DNA from 4 places in the Nonomuraea maheshkhaliensis genome. Region 1 is predicted to be linked to each of the others. Evidence: riboswitches for the same ligand, from Rfam matches in the RefSeq annotation. Region 1 holds a riboswitch; each other region holds the start of a gene.
What was found. A riboswitch is a leader RNA that binds a small molecule or an ion and turns the genes downstream of it on or off. The one in region 1 is predicted to bind cyclic di-AMP.

Region 1 (3,200 bases):
ATCCGCTTACCACCTGTCGTGTCACGGAGGCGATGTCTCATCAAACAAGCGGATCGTGGAGAAGGCGAGCAAAGCTGGCCAGGAAGTTCAAGGCTTTCAGGACCAGCGGCGGAGGCCCTGCGGGAGCCCGAGCTTGGCTTGTCACCGGCGACCGCTGCGCTGCCGCGCATGGACCAAGCGGCCATGATCGAGACCTGGCGTCACCTCCTGGACCTTGCCAAGTCCTGGGTGCTGTTCGCCCACGGTACCTGCGTGATCTTGATGGAGCCGGCGGCGGATCTCCAGCAGCAGGCGACCTCCCTTCTGCGGGAGTACGGTCCCGTTCGCCCAGGCACACCGGCCGGAGACTTCAACATCACCGACCTCGACGACGCGCCCGGCTGGGTCGTGACCGGCCACCACCCCGATATTCTCACCTACGTCGATCCCAGTGAACTGGAGAACCACGACGACTTCACGGTCGGCCTCTTCGGCCGCGGCAAGCGTGACCGGGACGGGCACGATCTGGCCGTCATCCACGTCGAAGACAAACGCGCCCAGTGCGGCAGACCGCCTGTTCACCAGTGACAACGTGTTCGTCCCCTGGTGTGGGTCGTGCGCGATCTATCAGGTCAGCCACTGCCTCGCGTCGGTGGGTGCATTGGTGGCCCCGACTTCTACTGACGACACCTGGACCCGTCCGGTAGTCAGGGCAGGTGGTTTGTGGCGAGCGGAGCGAGCGGGGGGTCGGGGGATCGAAAGGGGGCGGGCGCCCCCTCGGGGAGTGCTGTCTGGAACCTCGTGGCGCGAAGCGCCCCCGTGTGGAAGGCCTTGCAGTTGCCCCCGAAGCCCCCGCGCGGGCGTCGTACCTCCGGAAAGGCGCGAGCGCGCGCCCCTCGTGGGGCGCGCGCTCGGGTGGGCGGGTTTGTCAGGCGGCGTATTCCGGGTAGCCGTAGCCGACGACCTGCGACTTCGGACGGACGCGCTCCTCGACCCGGCCGTTGCCGGTGTTGCCTTCGATCGTGGAGATGGTGCCGTTCTGGTTGTCCTTCACGACGAAGCCGACGTGCTGGATGTCGCTGAGGGACTTGCTGCCCTTCCAGGAGAAGAAGACCACGGCGCCGGGCTTGGCGACGTCGCCGAAGCGGTGGTTGGCCCGGAACCACTTGGCGTGGGCGACGGTGTAGGCGTCCCAGCCGACCTGCGGGCGGGCACCGGTCTGCTCGCCGACCCAGGAGACGAACATCGCGCACCAGGCGGCGTTCAGGTACGCGTTGCGGTTGCCGCCGTCGCGGGCGATGGTCTCGGCGGCGCGCTTCGAGTTGGCGTACCACTGCTGGTACTTGGTGCCGCCGCCGGCGGCGTTCTCGGAGGTGCCGATCTGGGCCTTGGCCAGGGACAGGACCTGGTCGGCCGTGACGTTGACCTTGGTCTCTTCGCTCCTGTCACCGGCCTTGTGGGCGGCGGTGGCGGAGTCCGGGTGCCTGGCGGCGGTGGCCGCGGCTACTCCGGTCGCGGTGTCGGCGTTGGCCGCGAGAGGGGCGCCGAGGGCGGAGGCCAGGATGGCTCCGCCCAGGAGGGCGCGGGTGATGCCGGTTTTGGGCGCAGCGGTAAGACGGTACTTGGCCATCGAGGGGGTTGCTCCTTGCTTCCATGCCGCTTACCGGGTTAGCTGACGGGTTCGGGCGTGGAAGCTGCCCTACGGCACCGGAGTGCCGATTCACCCCAAGGACATGGGTCCCCGGTTCCGTACGAAGACGGATTCAGCGGTCACAGGACGATCCTGTGATCTTTCGTGCGATGGTCAGACATAGCCGGACAAACCGGGCGTATGCCTCAAGATGCCTCATAAGGTAATACATGAGGCAAGAGGATTACAAATCCATAAAAGCGCAGTCAGGTGAGTTGTCTGCGCGCGTCGGCCAGAAGTCCCATCATGGCAAGGGATTCATCAAGCGGCATGATCGACGATTCGGTCCTGCCTTCGGCCGTGGCGGCGCGGACTTCGCGAAGCTCCCCGGCGTATCCGTTGTCCGCCGGATCGAGAACGTGCTCTTCCGGCTCCATGGAGGGCCCGGTGAGGAGGATCCGCTTCGGCGCCCAGAACGGCGCCGGGATGTCCGCCCGCATCTGAGTACCCACAACACTGGCCATGTTCGGGTAATTCCCCAGCAACGAGGCCGCCACGAGAGCGTGCCGTCCGCCGGGGTAGAGCAACGTGCCGGCCGCCTCCGCGTCCACTCCGGTCGGGGCCAGGGAGCCGGTGAAGCTGAGGCCCGAGGGCGTGCCGAGGAGCAGCTGAGCCAGGCTGAACGGGTAGATCCCCAGGTCGAGCAGGGCGCCGCCGCCCAGCTCCTGCGCCCACAGGCGATGCGCGGGATCGTACGGGGCGGCGAAGCCGAAGGTGGCCTGCACCGAGCGGAGCTCGCCGAAGCGCGGATCGGCCGCGATCTGCTGGATGAGGGGGTTGAACCGCATCCACATCGCTTCCATCAGGAACACGCCCGCCTCGCGCGCCAGCCGCACCATCTTCTCGGCGTCGTCCACGGTGGCCGCCAGCGGCTTCTCACAGAGCACGGCCTTGCCGGCGGCGATGGCGGCCTCGGCCACCTGGAGGTGCTGGGCGTGCGGGGTGGCCACGTAGACGGCGTCGATCGCCGGATCGGCGCACAGCCGCTCGTAGGAGCCGTAGGCCGACTCCGCCTCCAGCGTCGAGGCCAGAGCCTGCGCTCTGGCCAGGTCTCGTGAGCCGACGGCGCCCACCCGCATGCCCGGTTCGGCGGCTATGGCCGCCCCCACCGTACGCGCGATGCCGCCGGTCGCCGCTATTCCCCAGGTGAATTCTCGCACGCCGCAGATCGTACAGGAAAGGTAAAAATATGGTTATGTGGGGATAAATCGGGCCAGCTCTGAAAGCCCCCCAAGCCTCTCCCGTCACAAAGCGGTGAACCGCCAGTCATGTCACGTTGAACGTGTCAGGATCCGGCCCGATGCGCTGCCCCCTGTTCATCGCCCCGATGGCCGCCATCGTCTCCGGGTCGAGAATGAAGTCGAAGACGTCGATGTTCTCCTTGATCCGCGCCGGAGTGACCGACTTCGGGATGACCACGTTCCCGAGCTGCAGGTGCCAGCGCAGCACGATCTGCGCGGGCGTCCTGCCGCACTTGTCCGACAGCACCGTCAGCGCCGGGTCGGTGAGCAGCCCTTTGCCCTGCCCGAGC
Region 2 (3,200 bases), on a different contig from region 1:
TTCACCCGAGCTGATCCCGCACGTACGCGCGCCACCGTGCCGTCAGTGTGGCGACCGTGAGTCCCCGCGCGGCGAGCGCCCGGTCGGCGCCTGTCGTCCTGGCCGCGCGGTAGAGCCTCACCAGCGTCTCCTCGCCGAACCGGTCGGCGAGGAAGCGACACGCCAGCCACGCCTCCTGGTACGCGCGCGCCGGCCGCGCCGGGTCCCGGCCGTCCGCCGCGAAGTCCGCGGAGCCGGGCAGCGCGTCCGGCAGGCGTCCCGCGCGCACCTCGGCGGCCAGTTCGGCGGCGACGGTCGTCACGGGCAGCCCGGCGTCGCGGTAGCCCACGTAGTCGGCGAACCCTTCGTACAGCCAGATCGGGAGCCCGTCGGTGCCCGCTGCGACGTGGGTGAGCTCGTGGGCGAGCACGACGTCCTTGCCGGTGGGGGTGAGGGTGGCGAAGAGCTCGGGAACGACGATCACGCGCCCGCCGTCCGCCATCGCGGCCAGCCCGTCGACCCGGGCCACGCGCGCCAGGCGGGCGGCCTCCTGGGCGGAATCCGGCACGATCACCAGCGGGCGCACCGGCCTGCCGAGCACTCGGGCGACCCTGAGCCCCGCCCTGTCGGCCCTCACCGCCAGCTCCTCCAGCCCGCCGCCACCGCTGCCGCCGCCGTCCTTGCCGTCCCCGCCCTTGCCGCCGCCCTTGTCGTCGTCCGCAGCGCCGCGGGCGTCTTCACCGCCGCTACTGGCGCCGGAGCCCACGACCGTGGAGAGCCGTCCGCGGCGGATCACCGTGCCGCGGCCCGGCCAGAGGTCGCGCGCCTCCGGGGGAAGGATCGGGGAGTCGTGGAGCGGCGCGCCGCCGGAGGCGATGAGCAGCAGGCAGGCCACCACGGCTCGTCGGCTCACCTGCTCGGACACGAAGCCCGATCGTAGCCGGACCCGCACGGACTTCATCCCGGCCGAGCCGGCGCCGCCCTCACCGGCCCGGTCCGCACCGCCGTTCCGGCCGCCCGGCCCGTCGGGGGCGCCATCGGGACGTGCCATGGGGTCTTGTACGTGCCTGGTGGGTGGCCGTAGGTGCGCTGTGAGGGCCGGGGACGAGCCGCGGATGGGCCGGGGACGGGCCGTGGGCGGCCCTGGACGTGCGAGAGCCCCGTCCGGATCCGGGAAGGCTTTCCGTGGATCCGGGCGGGGCTTCTTCACATGCCGGGACGGACCGCGCCGACGAATGACGACCGGCGCCAACCGCCCAGCTTGTCGATGCGCACCCGTTCGCCTGTCCGAGGCGAGTGGATCATCTTGCCCTTGCCGACGTACATGCCGACGTGGCCGAGCCCGTTGAAGAACATGAGATCACCGGGCTTCAACTGCCGCCAGGAGATCTTGTTCCTGATGCGGGCGAACTGGCTGCTCGCCACCCGCGGGAGCTTCACTCCGGCTCGCTTCCAGGCGAACTGGACGAGACCGGAGCAGTCAAACGAACCAGGTCCTGTGGCTCCGTACCGGTACGGGTCACCGATCTGGTTCTTGGCCACGGCGACGGCCTTGCGGGCCTTCGCTTGCTGCCGAGCGACCTTGGCTGCCCTTCGCTGGGCGGCCGTGACCTTCTTCGAGGTCTTGGCGGTGGTTTCCGCCTTCACCGTCGTGACGGTCGATTCGCTCGTCGTCTCCGCCTGAGCCGTCGGAGCAAGGAGGATGGCACCTCCGGCCGTCACGGTCATGGTGAGCGCTACGCCACTCAGGGCAAGGCGGGACAGACGGGGGTTATGCAGGGAGCTGGACAGGATTTCTCCTTGTGTCTTCCACGAACGCCTACCGGGTTAGCTGACGGATTCGGGCCTGGAAGTCGCCCTACGGCGCGATACGCGCGCCGATTCACCCCTGATCCCTGGGGAAACGTGGGATCGCTGGGTCCCCGGCTCCGTGCCTCCTGGCTGCACGGATTCGGCAGGTCGAAGCCCCGGTGAAATGACATGGGGATATCGGGGAACGACCGGCGGATTTCTATCTGTCGCACATCGGGAGGGGACCGATGCGGGTTCGCGGGGCCATGGCTTGTGCACCGCGACGACGCCAGAAGCTACGCCGGAAGTTCAAGGATCGGCAAAGCGTGAGCCCGGCTGTAAAGATCAGACAGAGGACTTTGTCAGATTCGAAACCCCTGCTGGAACACCAGGTTATGTTATGGAAATGTGACCCTGCTCACACTTGTGCGAGCCCAAGATTGTCAGGCCCAAGTTGTCGCTTATGTCACAGATTTCCCGCTTAAATCACGCGTTCGGGGCCCGGGAGCGCTCCCGGGACTTCTGACCGGCTTGAGGGACAGTCGCGGCAGATTTCCGGATATGTACGGCGGCGGCCGTAGGCATCGGCACAGGCCGCGAGGCGATTCCAAAACGCGACTCCGCCTCGTGAACGATGATCCATAGTAGGAAGAGGCGGAAAAAATCCCGCCGCCGGCCGAGAGCGGCCGGACGACGGGACAGGAAACCAGTCGCTACGGACGCACGGCCCCCACCAGCGTGCTGCCGTACGACGAGAGCTTGACCACCTTGACGACGTCACCCGTCTGCGGCGCGTGCACGATCTGCCCGTTGCCCGCGTAGATGCTGACGTGCCCGAGCCCCGCGCTGAAGATGAGGTCACCGGGCTGCAGCGACTTGAGGTCCACCTTGCGGTTGGCCCCCCACGCCCACTGCTGCCACGTCGTACGGGGCAGCGAGACCCCGGCCGCCCGCCAGGCCGCCTGGGTCAGCCCCGAGCAGTCGTACGAGCTCGGCCCCGTGGCGCCGAACCGGTACGGCTTGCCCACCTGCGCGAACGCGAACCGCAGCACCGCAGCCGCGCTGCCCGAGGCGGGGCCGGTGTACTTCAGGCCCACGCTGTTGGGGTTGCCCGGGTTGTAGGCCCCCAGTTTCTCCAGCAGCTTCTTCTGGTCCTTGATCAGCTTGAGGATCTCCGCGCGTTCCTTCTCGACGGCGTCGCGCTCCTTGTCTGCGTCCTGCAGCGCCTTCTGCGCCTTGCCCCGCTCGACCTTCAGGCCCCGGTTCTCCCGGTCGAAGGCCGCCAGCTTCTCGGCCTTCTCCTGCGAGACCTGCCCGGCCAGGGCCAGCCCGGCGAGCATGTCCTGCGGGTTGGGCGAGCCGAAGATGCCGGGCCACGAGGTGACGTCGTTGCCGGCCTGATAGCTGGAGACCGCCATGCCGACGACCTC
Region 3 (3,200 bases), on a different contig from region 1:
GTCATCATCATGTCCGGCGGCCCGGCGATGAACTTCGTGCTCGCCTTCGTCTTCTTCAGCATCCTGCTGGTCGGCATCGGCCTGCCCGCCTGGGCCCCGATCGTCTCGCCCGAGACCCACACCTGCGTGATCCCGATCTCCGAGCAGCGCGCCCAGTGCGCGCCCGGCGACAAGCTGACGCCCGCCGCCCAGGCCGGCATGAAGCCCGGTGACCGCATGGTCTCCTTCGACGGCCAGAAGATCGGCTCCTGGGACGACGCCACCCGCCTGATCCGCTCCCACGGCCCCGGCCCGGTGCGACTCGGCATCGAGCGCGACGGCAAGCCGATGACGCTCAGCGTCACGCTCATCGCCCAGGACCGGCCCAACCTCGAAGACCCCGAGAAGATCGACAAGAACGTCGGCTTCCTCGGCGTGCTGCCCACCGAGGTCATGGAGAAGCAGAGCCTCGGCCAGGTCGTCGGCTACATGGGCGAGCTGACCGCCCGGGTGGCGGGCTCGCTGCTCAACCTGCCGGAGAAGATGGTCGGCGTCTGGCACGCGGCCTTCTCCGGCGACGAGCGCGACCCCGAGGGCCCGGTGGGCGTGGTCGGCGCTGGCCGCATGGGCGGCGAGATCCTCGCCTCCGACCTGTCCACCGAGAAGAAGATCGCCATCTTCGTCAACCTGCTGGCCGGCTTCAACCTGGCGATCGGCATGTTCAACCTCATCCCGCTGCTGCCGCTCGACGGCGGTCACGTCGCCGGGGGCCTGTGGGAGGGCATCAAGCGGGCGTACGCCAAGGTCATGAAGCGGCCGGAGCCGGCCTACGTCGACATCGCCAAGGTGCTGCCGCTGACGTACGCGCTCGCGATCGTGATGATGATCATGGCCGGTCTGCTCGTCTACGCCGACCTGGTCAACCCGCTCACGCTGACCAACTGACGCCCCCTGAACATGACGCGGGGCCCGTGCCGTCTCCTCGGCAGGGGCCCCGTTCGGCTTTCCCGGCGTCAGTTCATCGAGATGTGCACGTGGTCGAAGTGGTTCTCGGTGATGCTGCCGCGGTTCGACATCGTTCGCCAGCCCGACCCGTGGTTGATCCGCTGCTTCCAGATCACGTACTTGACGCCCAGCTTGCCCTTGTTCGCCAGCGCCCAGTCCGCCAGCCGGTCGCCGAGGGCGTTGTTGGCCGCCGACGGCATCGAGCCGCCCGTGCTCATCATGAAGTCGCAGGCCCGGCCCAGCGGGTGCTCGCCGCTCGCGCCCGCGCGGAAGCAGCCCACGGAGAACGGCAGCGCGAAGTTCTTGGCCACCTGGGCCTTCATCAGCCGCGTCCGCGGGGTGATGTGGTCAGGGCCGGACGGCAGTTGCGGCGCCCACGAACCGTCGGAGTTGCGGCCCGTCGCGAACGGCACCAGATCCTTGAGCTTGTCCTCGATGTCGTCGATGACCTTCTCGGCGTCGTCGCGCTGACTGTCCACCTCGGCCGCGTCGGCCTTGATCCTGGTCGCCAGGGCGGCGGCCTCCTTGCTGGCCTTCTCCTTGTCGTCCTTGGCCTTGGCCACGCTCTGCACGACCGCCTGCTGCTCGGCCGTCAGCTGTTCGAGCAGGGCGGCGCTGCTGCCGCGCTCGGGGGTCATCAGGAAGGGGAGCGAAGGATCGGCGTTCTGGTAACGCAGGCGGGCGATCTCGGCGACCCGCTGCTCGGCCGTGGCCAGCGTCTGCTCGGCGGTGGCCAGCCTGGCCTTGGCCGCCTCGGCGGCCTGCTGGGCCTTGGCCAGCTCGACGCGCCTGAGGTTGTACTTCTCGATGAGCTTGTCGACCTTGGTGTTGAGCTGTTTGAGCTGCGCCCGGAGCTTCGCCTCCGAGGGTTTGGGGGCGGCGGACGCCGGAATCGCCGGAAGGACGGCGACGGCGGCGGCGGTGATCAGACCGATGGCAAGAGTCGCGGGGGACGAAGCCGCCACGTAGGTGTTCCTCTCCCTCTGCCGGCCGGGTTAGCTGACGGGTTCGGGCATGGGAGTGCGCCCTACCACCGAAGCGGATTCACCCCAGGTGCGGTTTCGGGTCCCCGGCTCCCGGGCCACGCGCCCGGGATTAGGCAAGCGACGGCTGTTATGGCCGGTGCTTATGGGGATATTAGTGGTAGATCACGAGTCATGCGACCTTAAGAGGAAATCAATTAGTGATCTACTTGTGATCGAAGCATGCGCGCCGCCTCCTCCGGCAGCACGTCGTTGACGAAGGCGCCCATCGCCGACTCCGAGCCGGCCAGGAACTTCAGCTTGTTCGGCGCCCGCCGGATGCTGAACAGCTCCAGGTGCAGGTAGGCCAGCTCCCTGTCCTGGCGTACGGGCGCCTGGTGCCAGGCCGAGATGTACGGCATCACCACGCCGAACAGCCCGTCGAAGGCCCGCAGCACCGAGGTGTAGAGGGGGGCGAACGCCGCCCGCTCCTCCTCCGTGAGCGCCGCCAGGTCCGGCACCTGCCGGTGCGGATACACGTGCACCTCGAACGGCCAGCGCGCGGCGGCCGGCACGAACGCCGTCCACAGCTCGTTGGCGGCCACCACCCGCGTCCCCGCAGCCCGCTCGGCCGCCAGCACGTCGGCGAACAGGTTGCCCGGCCCCCGATGGCGGGCAGCCGCGCCGAGTTGCAGCTTGGCCTTGGGCGTGACGTACGGGTAGGCGTAGATCTGGCCGTGCGGATGGGCGAGCGTGATGCCGATCTCCTCGCCCCGGTTCTCGAAGCAGAAGACCTGCTCCACGCCGTCGATCCCGGAGAGCTCGGCCGTGCGGTCGGCCCACGCCTCCATGACCAGCTCCACCTGGGCGTCGGAGAGCCTGGAGAAGGAGGAGGAGTGGTCGGAGGTGAAGCACACCACCTCACACCTCCCCACGCCCGGACGGACCTCGCTCAGTCCGCCCACCTCCTGATAAGTCCCGAAATTTGTGGAGAAAGAGGGGAAGCGGTTCTCGAACACCACCACGTCGTAGTCGTGCGCCGGGATCTCCGTCGACCGCTCGTCCGACGACGGGCACAGCGGGCACTCCGACGTGCCGCCGGTCGGCAGGAACGTACGCGTCTGCCGGTGCCCCGCGACCGCGATCCACTCCTCGGTCAGCGGGTCGTAGCGCAGCTCGGAGGCCACCGGCCGGGGGTCGAGCGTCCGCCGGTCGATCGCGCTCCTGTCGGCGTCGTCCCGCCGGTCGAAGTAG
Region 4 (3,200 bases), on a different contig from region 1:
GGTGAGCCGGGAGTTGGCCGGGCTCGGGCTGCGCGTGCTCGGTGTGGACGCCTCGGCCGGGATGGCCGGGGTGGCCGCCGGCCGGATCGACGTGGTCCTGGGCGACGGGCGCCGGCTTCCCGTGCGTGACCGCTCGGTCGACGCGGTCACCACGATCTGGCTGCTCCACCTGCTCGACGACGCCCGCCCGGTGATCGCCGAGGCCGCTCGGGTGCTGCGGCCCGGGGGAGTGTTCGTCACGACGGTCGACAAGCGGGCCGCGCACGGGCCCGGCGGGCGGCAGGATCCGCCGGACCGGGCCGAACTCGTGGTCGAGGTGGCCGCCGGGCACGGGCTGGTGCTCAGCGGTGAGGCCCGGTTCGCGGGGCACGGCCAGGGGCGCGACGGCGCCGCCGATCCGGTGTTCCGGCTGCTGGCCTTCACCGCGTCCGGAGAGCGGTGAGGGTTGCCGTGCCTGAACCGCCTCGAGGCCGGTTTCGCGTCGTAAGCGGTGTCATGCGAAGCTGTCAGTGTCCCCAACACCTTGGAGGTCCTCATGGCGGATACACCGGAGCCGGAAGTCAGCGAAACTCCCGAGGACGAGATGAAGCGCAAGTTCCGCGAGGCACTGGAGCGCAAGCGCAGCCAGGCCGCGGGCTCGGGCGCGGGTGGCAGGGGCGTCGACCCTTCGAAGATCCACGGGGCGCACGGTCCGGCTGCGAGTAAGAGATCGTTCAGGCGCAAGAGCGGCGGCTGAGGCGGAAAAATCCGAGGGGGTACGGCATGCCCGTGCCCCCTTCTTCATTCCCGGACGAAGGTAGATCTTTCGACCTGTTCGTGGTGGAACGTTTGCGTATGTCCGTTTCCATAGTTAGAGTAACGGCCATTACCAGCCGGTGACCTAGTCCTTACCCAAAGAGACTGCCGACTGGCGCCGAATCCCGAACCCAGGGAACCGGGGACCCACCTCATGGGGTGAATCCGGCCACACGCCGGTAGGGCATCTCCACGCCCGAACCCGTCAGCTAACCCGGTAGGCGTGATGGAGAGGACCGAATACCCCATGCATCAGCGTGTCACACCCCCGGACCGCGTGCCGGCCGCCTACTAGAGCGGCCCCCTTCTCCAAAGGCTCGTCATTTTGCGTATCGCGTAGCGACGTCAGGTGATTTCCCGCTACGCGCCATTCCCCCATGGGCGCAAACTCCCTTGTCCCCTCGCGAAGGGTTTACCTTTTCATGTCTGCCCGTTCTGGCCTGCGTTCCCTCACCCTCCTTACCGCAATCGCCATCGGCACGCTGACCATCGCCGGCCCGGCCGCTCACGCCGCCACCGGCACGGACGAGAAGGTCCTGCTCAAGGGCTCCACCACGGCCTCGTACTTCTGGGACGACGCCTCGGGCCGCGCCGGCGACACCGGCCTCCCCGCCAGTGGCAAGCCCATGCAGAAAGGGCTGGCCGCCAGCCCCAGCTGGCCCCTCATGACCGAGGGGTACGTGATGTACAAGGGCAAGAAGCTGCCCTTCTTCGTGGGCGACCGCGGCCCCGGTGAGCCCTCCAACCGGGGCATCATGCTCGACCTCGACGCCAAGACCTTCGCCGAGCTGACCGGCGGCCGGTTCAACTCCAGCACGCTGGGCGTGGACGGCGTCGGCGGCCAGGGCCACATCGAGATCGACTACGTCATCACCAAGTGGGGCGACGGCCCGGGCAAGAAGAACTACCCGGTCCCGTTCTCGACCCGCGCGTGGGCCGAGCGTGACCACAACCCGGCCACCCCGCCGCAGGACGAGGCTCAGAGCTGATCCCAGGGCTGACCCCCGACGTCCGCCTTTGCGGAGTCAAGACCAGAATGTCATTCTGGTCTTCGTGACCAACCGCGCAGCCGCGAACGGCATCGACATCGCCTACGAGAGCTTCGGCTCACCGCAGGGCCGGCCCCTGCTCCTCATCATGGGCCTCGGCGCCCAGCTGATCCAATGGGACGAAGGGCTCTGTGAGCTCCTCGCGGAGCAGGGGCACCACGTCGTCCGGTACGACAACCGCGACGTGGGGCTGTCCACCCACTTCCACGACGCGGGCGTGCCCGCGGCGGGAGCGCCCGCCCCCTACCTGCTGGACGACATGGCCGACGACGCCGCGGCCCTCATGGACGTGCTCGGCTGGCCGTCCGCCCACGTGGTGGGGGCCTCGATGGGCGGCATGATCGCCCAGGCGCTGACCATCCGCCACTCCGAGCGGGTGCTGACCCTGACCTCGATCATGTCCACCCCCGCCCCGTCCGTCGCCCCGCCCACGGAGGCCGCCTCCGCGGCGCTCATGGGCCGCCCGCCCGCCGACCGCGAGTCGGCGCTTGAGCAGGCGGTGGAGCGGTGGGCGGTCATCGGCTCGCCCGGCTACGAGCTGGATCGCGAGCGGATCACGGAGATGGCCGGGCGTTCCTTCGACCGCAGCTTCGACCCGGCGGGCACGGCCAGGCAGTTCGCCGCCATCATGGCGTCGGGCGACCGTACGGAGGGGCTGAAGGGGGTGCGCGTGCCGACGCTGGTGCTGCACGGCGAGGCCGACCCGCTCGTCCCCGTGGCCGGCGGCCGGGCGACGGCGGCGGCCGTCCCGGGAGCGCGGCTGGTGACCTACCCCGGCATGGGGCACGACCTGCCGCGCGAGCTCTGGCCCGCCTTCACCGCCGAGATCACCAAACTGACCTCCGCCTGAGGCGGCGAGCCGTGGCCCGCGCCGCGCGCGGGCCACGGCGCTGTCAGATCTCCAGCTTCTCCTCGATGCCCCGCAACTGGTGCCGGGCGAGCGCCAGGTTGGCGCGCGAGCGGTCGAGCGCGAGGTAGAGGAACAGCCCCTTGCCGCCGCGCCCGGTGATCGGGCGGATGATGTGGTACTGGGTGCCCAGCGAGATCAGGATGTCCTCGATGCTCTCCTTGAGCCCGAGCGAGTCCATCGTGCGGAGTTTGGCCTTGACCACCTCGGTGTTGCCGGCCGCGGCGATCTGGAGGTCGAGGTCCTTGGAGCCGCCCAGCGTGCCCAGCGCCATGCCGCTGCCGTGATCGACGATGGCCGCGCCGACCGTGCCGTCGATGCTCATCATCTCCTTGAGAGAGACGTCCATTCCGGCCATGTTTCTTCCTCCCTTGTCGTGTTCTGAACGGGTTCCGCTCAGTGTTTGCGTGCTGCGACGGCGGCCACCGCGGCGGCCGTCTTCCTGCCCT

Region 2: another riboswitch for cyclic di-AMP. It lies ahead of ABFX54_RS42460 (C40 family peptidase); the one in region 1 lies ahead of ABFX54_RS31600 (CHAP domain-containing protein).
Region 3: another riboswitch for cyclic di-AMP. It lies ahead of ABFX54_RS23990 (coiled-coil domain-containing protein); the one in region 1 lies ahead of ABFX54_RS31600 (CHAP domain-containing protein).
Region 4: another riboswitch for cyclic di-AMP. It lies ahead of ABFX54_RS39620 (hypothetical protein); the one in region 1 lies ahead of ABFX54_RS31600 (CHAP domain-containing protein).

Annotation. Positions count from the first base shown of each region.
Region 1 covers NZ_BAAAMU010000056.1:34,113-37,312, reverse strand. Annotated here, with positions in the region: gene ABFX54_RS31605 (hypothetical protein) at 184-567, shown strand; gene ABFX54_RS31600 (CHAP domain-containing protein) at 908-1,609, opposite strand; cyclic di-AMP (ydaO/yuaA leader) riboswitch at 1,622-1,758, opposite strand; gene ABFX54_RS31595 (Gfo/Idh/MocA family protein) at 1,876-2,829, opposite strand; gene ABFX54_RS31590 (aldo/keto reductase) at 2,936-3,200, opposite strand, start outside.
Region 2 covers NZ_BAAAMU010000102.1:939-4,138, reverse strand. Annotated here, with positions in the region: gene ABFX54_RS42465 (gluzincin family metallopeptidase) at 2-1,030, opposite strand; gene ABFX54_RS42460 (C40 family peptidase) at 1,186-1,707, opposite strand; cyclic di-AMP (ydaO/yuaA leader) riboswitch at 1,781-1,946, opposite strand; gene ABFX54_RS42455 (C40 family peptidase) at 2,484-3,200, opposite strand, start outside.
Region 3 covers NZ_BAAAMU010000035.1:73,320-76,519, forward strand. Annotated here, with positions in the region: gene ABFX54_RS23985 (M50 family metallopeptidase) at 1-924, shown strand, start outside; gene ABFX54_RS23990 (coiled-coil domain-containing protein) at 993-1,949, opposite strand; cyclic di-AMP (ydaO/yuaA leader) riboswitch at 1,955-2,096, opposite strand; gene galT (galactose-1-phosphate uridylyltransferase) at 2,165-3,200, opposite strand, start outside.
Region 4 covers NZ_BAAAMU010000086.1:36,250-39,449, reverse strand. Annotated here, with positions in the region: gene ABFX54_RS39630 (class I SAM-dependent methyltransferase) at 1-442, shown strand, start outside; gene ABFX54_RS39625 (DUF5302 domain-containing protein) at 536-736, shown strand; cyclic di-AMP (ydaO/yuaA leader) riboswitch at 902-1,034, shown strand; gene ABFX54_RS39620 (hypothetical protein) at 1,218-1,784, shown strand; gene ABFX54_RS39615 (alpha/beta fold hydrolase) at 1,849-2,694, shown strand; gene ABFX54_RS39610 (hypothetical protein) at 2,738-3,109, opposite strand; gene ABFX54_RS39605 (roadblock/LC7 domain-containing protein) at 3,148-3,200, opposite strand, start outside.